Regions from separate parts of the Vreelandella sp. GE22 genome, predicted to be linked through region 2. Evidence: predicted binding sites of a transcription regulator. Region 2 holds the regulator's gene; each other region holds the start of a gene.
What was found. The regulator LexA, encoded in region 2, represses DNA repair genes until DNA is damaged. The targets are predictions, from matches to a motif close to TACTGTNTANNTANACAGTA.
Positions count from the first base shown of each region.

Region 1 (2,228 bases), 1.9 Mb from region 2:
GAACTGCACCTGGTCCAGGCCTTCCTGGCTGGGCGTTTCACGTGAGGAAACGGCCACCTCGAAGCGCGCCTTGCTCATCGCCAAAAACGCCAACTGCTGCTGGACTTCCTTGCCGAGTTTGATGGCGGCTTTCTGGCGCGCCTCGGAGAGCGCTTTGGCCTCCTGGCGGTAGCGCTCGCGGTACTCGGCTACTTGGCCGCTTAACGCCTCGATGTCTTCGTCGCTTGCCTCGAGCTGGGCGAATTCCTGGGCAAGCGCCTTGTGAAGCGCACAGAGCTCTTCCGGGGCGACGTGGTGCTTGCGTGCGATGCGGTGAACATCGGTCAGGCGCTCGTCCACCCAAGCCAGGCGCTCCGGGTCAAGCTCTGTGGCGCTGGCGAAGTGGGAGAGCTCGCTGGCGGCTTCCTCTACCTGAATGCGGGCATCCGACAGCATGGCAAGCGTATTGGCCAACACGCCCTTGTCGCTACCGGGAAGCGCGGTTAGTCGCGCGTGGGCCTGGTTGAGCAGCGATAAAGCGCCGCCTTCATCGCTTTCGCAGCACTCCACGGCAAACTGGGTCTCGCGAAGGGTCTCCTCGGCGTGGGCCAGCGTATGCTGCTCCTCTTCCAGGGTTTGCAGCTCGCCCTCACTCAGGTCCAATTGATCCAGCTCTTCCACCTGGTAGCGCAGTAGCTGACGTTTGGCCTCGACTTCGCTGCCAGCCTCGCTGCGTTTTTTCAGCCGTGCCCGGGCGCTGCGCCACTCCTTGAAGGTTTCGGTCAACGCCTGGCGCTTGGGTTTGAGCCCGGCGTAGTCGTCCAGCAGGGCAAGGTGAGTCTCTTCGCGCATCAGCGCTTGATGGGCGTGCTGGCCGTGTACCTGAATGAGCAGTTCGCCCAACGCTTTAAGATCGGCGATGGTCACCGGCTGGCCGTTGATCCACGCCTTCGAGCGACCGCTGGCGCTTACCACGCGGCGCAAAAGGCACTCTTCTGACGAGAGCTCTCGCGCTTCGAGCCACTCGGCAGCGGCGGGCAGGTGGGTAATGTCGAAACTGGCGGAAAGATCGGTGCGCTCGCAGCCGTGGCGTACGCTCCCGGCCTCGGCGCGTTCGCCCAGGCAAAGCCCCAGGGCGCCAAGCAAGATGGATTTGCCCGCCCCGGTTTCACCGGTGATGGCGGTCATGCCGTCGCTCAAGTCGAGCTCCAGACGGTCAACGATGGCGTAGTCCTGGATCACTAGCTGCGTCAGCATAGGGCCTCCTGGGCAGGGCGCTATAGAAACTGGATGCTTATACAATGATTGTTGTTTTATACAGTAGTCGATAACTCACTTCAATGCCCCTCTTGAGATGACGGCCAGGGCCCCCATATAGCGTGCATACGCATTGATAAACCCTTTGTTTCATCAGGCAGCCGCATTAGGCGCCGCGACCTCATTTAGGAGTACGGCATGGCGAAAGAACCGCAAACCCCCATGGATGACGAGCTGGCCCGCCAGGAGCAGGAGGCCGACGTTACCGAGCAGGCCGACGAAGAGCGCTTGGTCGAGGGTGACCTGGAAGGCGTGCTGGACGACGAGTCGCCGCTGGGCACCGACACTTTGGAGCAGGGCGTGGATAACCCGGAAGCCGAAGTGTTGGCCGCGCGGGTAGAAGAGCTCGAACAGAGTTTGTCCGAGGCCAAGGACCAGTCGCTGCGCGCCTCGGCGGAAGCGCAAAACATTCGTCGCCGCGCTGAAGCCGAAGCGGAAAAAGCGCGCAAATTCGCGCTCGAGAAGTTCGTGAAAGAGCTTCTGCCGGTGGTCGACAGCCTTGAAAAAGCCCTCGAGAACATGCAGGAAGACGCTACTGACGTACACCGTGAAGGCGTGTCCATGACGCTCAAAATGCAGCTGGACGTGCTGAACAAGTTTGGTGTCGAAAGCGTGGAGCCCCACGGCGAGCCCTTCGACCCTCAGGTGCACGAAGCGATGACCATGGTCCCCAATCCGGAGCTCGAGCCCAACACCGTGATGGACGTGATGCAAAAGGGCTACCTGCTCAACGGCCGTCTGGTTCGCCCGGCGATGGTCGTGGTCAGCAAGAAAGCAGAGTGATCGAGTTGGGGGTTAATGCAAAATTCCCCCTTGAAAAGTTCAAGGCGGCCCCCAGATAAAGGCCAACCCGCGGTAGTTACCGCAGACCGATTGCTCAACAGCATTTAGTTTTGTCACAACCGAATTCGAGGTTTTGCTATGGGACGTAT
Region 1 is NZ_OZ309110.1:3,466,349-3,468,576, reverse strand. It holds gene recN (DNA repair protein RecN) at 1-1,236, opposite strand, end outside; gene grpE (nucleotide exchange factor GrpE) at 1,435-2,079, shown strand; gene dnaK (molecular chaperone DnaK) at 2,218-2,228, shown strand, end outside.
Region 1: recN (DNA repair protein RecN) is a predicted target of LexA. The motif match lies at 1,283-1,302, and genes of this name have one in related genera.

Region 2 (2,228 bases):
GGTCGGTTTTTCATGCGTTACGAGATCCTTGCCGATTCCATCGGTATGACTGCCGAGGCGCTCGAAGAGGCGTTCTCGCCGATCGCCAGCGCCTTCGACATGCAGTGGGCGCTGGTGGATACGCAAAAGCGGCGCAACGTGGTGATCATGGTCTCAAAAGAGTCCCACTGCCTGGTCGACTTGCTTTACCGCTGGCAGGCGGGTGAGCTCGACTGCAACATCGTGGGGATCATCTCCAATCACCCGGATATGCGCGCGCTGAGTGAGTGGTACCAGATTCCCTACTTTCACATTGCGGTCGACCCAGGCGACAAGCAGGCCTCGTTCGATGCGGTACAGGCGCAAATCGAGGCGCTCAAAGCGGACTGCATCGTGCTGGCGCGCTACATGCAGATTCTGCCGCCGGCGCTTTGTAGCCGCTACGCAGGCCAGGTCATCAACATCCATCACAGCTTTTTGCCCTCGTTTGCCGGTGCCAAGCCTTACCACCAGGCTTACGCGCGGGGCGTTAAGCTGATCGGTGCGACCTGCCACTACGTGACCGAGGAGCTGGATGCCGGCCCGATCATCGAGCAGGACATTCATCGGGTTAGCCACTGCCATACCCCGACGGATCTGGTGCGTTTTGGCCGCGACGTGGAAAAATCGGTGCTGGCGAGGGGAATCCGCTGGCACCTGGAAGACCGGGTGCTGATCGACGGCAACAAGACCGTCGTCTTTAACTAAAAAAAGCGGGGGGCACTGATGAGTGCCCCCCGCTTTTTATACGACGTTCATACAGGCGAGTGGCTTAGCCGAGCGCTTGGCCACTGCCGCCGCGAATCACGCCTACGCCCACGCCTTCGATATCGAGCTGCTGAGTGCGCAGGTCGATTTCGATCGGGTCGAAGTCGCTGTTTTCAGCCAGCAGCGTTACCTGATGGCCGTCGCGCTTGAAGCGCTTGACGGTGACTTCGTCTTCAAGGCGTGCCACCACGATCTGCCCGTCGCGTACCCGCTCGGTGCGGTGCACGGCGAGCAGGTCGCCTTCCAGAATGCCGATATCTTTCATCGAAAGCCCGCGCACGCGCAGCAGGTAGTCCGCCTTGGGCGTGAAGTAGTCCGCCGGAAGCGGGCAGTAGCGGTCGATGTGCTCGGCGGCCAGAATCGGGTTGCCCGCAGCGACTTCGCCAATGATGGGCAAGCCGTTTGCCGGCGTTTCGCCGTTTTCGTTGGCAGCCGGCGCCGGCTCACTGGTTTCGGTGCCTTCCTGGTTGGGTAGGCGAATACCCCGGGAAGTGTGGCGAATGATACGAATCGCGCCTTTGCGCTCGAGGGCGCGAAGGTGTTCTTCCGCCGCGTTGGGTGAGCGAAAGCCCAGCGCTTTGGCGATCTCGGCCCGGGTAGGCGGGTAGCCGAGCTCATTCATGGTTTTAACGATAAAGTCAAAAACGTGCTGTTGACGTACTGTAAGAGGACGGGACATGTCTGACTCCAGCGTAAAAGGGTAACTAAAAAGGTGACTCGATATATATGTGTTTAAGTATACAGTATGTTCCTCTGTCCAGTATATGACTCAAGCCACGGATTATAAAGCCGTTCGGGCATTGAGGAGGGGAGTTCACCTTTTCTTGCGATTGAGACTGGCGCGTTAATGGCCTACTATTTTGCGATGTTTTAAACACTCGTTTTTCTGGAGGGCGCCATGGCGCAATCTGATACGGTCACGCGTATCCTGGATACTGCGGAGGTGCTGTTCGCTGAACGCGGCTTTGCCGAGACCTCGCTTCGTAATATCACCAGCAAGGCACGGGTGAATCTGGCCGCCGTGAACTACCACTTCGGTTCCAAGAAAGCGCTGATCCAGGCCGTATTCGCGCGCTATCTCGATCCTTTCAGCCAGCGCTTTCACGAAGCGCTGGACGCACTCCACGAGCGCTACGGCGAGGATGACATTCCCCTCGAAGTGCTGCTCGAGGCCATGGCGACCACGGTGCTGACGGTGCCCGCCGAGCGTAATAGCCTCAAGGTTTTCATGCGCCTTTTGGGTCTGGCCTATAGCCAGGCCCAGGGGCACCTGCGCCGCTATATACAGCAGCAGTACGGCGATGTGTTCACCCGTTTCGTCGAGCTCGTTCGTCGGGCAACGCCGGAGCTTCCCGACGCGGAACGCTTCTGGCGGCTTCACTTCATGCTGGGCACGGTGATCTTCACGCTTTCCGGGCTCGATGCGCTGCGCGATATTGCCG
Region 2 is NZ_OZ309110.1:1,556,254-1,558,481, forward strand. It holds gene purU (formyltetrahydrofolate deformylase) at 1-726, shown strand, start outside; gene lexA (transcriptional repressor LexA) at 791-1,465, opposite strand; gene ACWHRL_RS07400 (TetR/AcrR family transcriptional regulator) at 1,685-2,228, shown strand, end outside.

Region 3 (2,228 bases), 1.3 Mb from region 2:
ATTTGGGGTAGGCGCTGTTAGTAATCAAAACGCCCCGCATGAGCGGGGCGTTTTGGTTTGTCGGTGTCTGAAATTTCCACGGTCTCGAGTAGCCCGTAGCGAGGGTCTTTCGCCAGGGATGGCGAAAGTAGCGTACAAGGAGGTATTTACAGCGCCCTCGCGTAGGGCTGCTCGAGACCAGCCCACCTGCTGGCCCATTCAGCTTTAACGCTTTTGAATATCCAGCGTGCTTTTAAGCCGGTTCTCAAGCGTCGTGAAGTCCGCGGCCTCGTCTTTGGGCCAGGCCACGGTGAGCGTGACGCCCTGGCCGTCGTAGTCGGCGGCGGCAATCGGCGCGCGCTGCTCTTCGAAATAGGCGCGGGCCAGGGCCTCCTGGGCGAAAGCGACTTTCAAAAGGTAGTGTTCACGCTCGACGATTTCCCGGGTGGGTAGGGTTTCGAGCGCCTTGTTTACGGCCTGGGCGTAGGCGCGGGCGAGCCCGCCGGTGCCGAGCTTTGTGCCGCCAAAGTAGCGGATCACCACGCAACCGACCTCGCCCAGAGCACTTCCCTGAAGCGCCTGGTACATCGGCCGGCCTGCGGTGCCGCCGGGTTCGCCGTCATCAGAGAAACCAATCGCGGTTTGCTCACCCGGCGGGCCGGCAATGAAGGCAGTGCAGTGGTGACTGGCACCAGGGTGGGCAGCGCGGGCGGCTTTTAGAAGCGCTTCGAACGCATCCGGCGTCGGGGCGTGGCAAAGCCAGGTGATGAACTGGCTTTTTTCGACGACGATCTCGGCCTCGAAGTGCGTGTCCGGGGAAAGGTTCGGGGCTCGGTAGCGCAAACGGGGCTCCTGAAGGCGATTAGTGGCGCTTCTCGGCAGCGGCGGGGCTTTTGCCCATTACCATGCCCAGCACCTGGATATCGCCATTATGCAGGAAAACCGCCGGCATCGCCTGGTCCTCGGGGCACAGATGCACGCCAAGCCTGTTGATCGAGAGCTCCTTGAGCACCACTTCGTGCTGGTTGATGGTGGCCGTGGCGGTTTCCCGGTGCGGGCCGCGCTGGTGGCGGTGGATCACGATCACGTCGCCGTCGAACAGGTTGTACTGCTGCATGCGATTGCCGCGAACGCGCAGCGCATAGGTGTTGCGCCGGGTCACGTCGCGCTCGGTGCTGGCGGCGCGGGGCGTAGCGTACTCTCTGGTGCTCGGGGCTTTGGGGCGCAGAGCGTTCGAGGTCTCAAGCGGTCGTGATGCGATCATTTGTTTCTCTCCAGCAATCGCCCGCTCCCTGGGCGTGAACAAGTGAAAAGCGACGCGGGTGCATGTCTTTTCATACAGTGGTTGGAGTATAAACCTGTTTTTGCATACAGTGCTAGCCCTGTATGAACACTTCTGTGTCGTATCGCGCTCTCTTTTTTGGCAAAGCCCCGTGGCTGTGGGCTTTAGTAAAGAGGTGTGATGCCCGGGGCGGCGCTACGCTGGCGCAAAAATGCCTTTTTGTGTAGAGTGCGCGCGATATCCACGCCTTGGGAGACCGCTTTGAGCCTGCGCCTTCAAGCCCGAAAGCTTGCCTGCGAGCGCGATGACCGCTTTCTATTCAAGGGGCTCGATGTCGAGATCAACGCAGGTGAGCTTCTGCGTGTCGAAGGCCCCAACGGCAGCGGCAAAACCACGCTTTTAAAGATACTGGCGGGCCAGCTCAACGATTACGAGGGCGGGCTCTATTTCAACGGAAAGCCCTTGGCCAAATGCCGCGATGATTTTCTCGCCAATCTGGTGTATCTGGGCCACGCGCCGGGCGTCAAAGCGGGGCTGACGCCGTTGGAAAACCTTGCCTGGTACCAGGCGTTGGATGGCGGGCCGGTAAGCGAGGCGGCCTGCGAGCGCGCGCTGGGAGACATCGGCCTGGCCGGATTCGAAGACGTGCCGGTGGGGCAGCTGTCCGCAGGCCAAGGGCGGCGCGTAGCGCTTGCCCGACTGAATCTGACACCCCGGGCGCTTTGGATACTCGATGAGCCGTTCACCGCGATCGACCGGGAAGGGGTAAAGGCGCTGGAGCAAACACTTTGGGCCCACGCGGACGAAGGCGGCAGCGTGGTGATCACGACCCACCACGCCCTGGGGGAACAGACCCGGGTGCGGCGTATGACGCTTGGCGAGAGGGTGGACAGTGACGCCGGCTGATCAAAAGACGTTACTTCGAACCGCCCCCGGCGGCGCTTTTCGGGCGTTCAAGGCGACGCTT
Region 3 is NZ_OZ309110.1:2,877,889-2,880,116, reverse strand. It holds gene ACWHRL_RS13445 (sodium ion-translocating decarboxylase subunit beta) at 1-11, shown strand, start outside; gene ACWHRL_RS13440 (IMPACT family protein) at 205-822, opposite strand; gene ACWHRL_RS13435 (LexA family protein) at 842-1,243, opposite strand; gene ccmA (cytochrome c biogenesis heme-transporting ATPase CcmA) at 1,523-2,167, shown strand; gene ccmB (heme exporter protein CcmB) at 2,154-2,228, shown strand, end outside.
Region 3: ACWHRL_RS13435 (LexA family protein) is a predicted target of LexA. The motif match lies at 1,336-1,355, and genes of this name have one in related genera.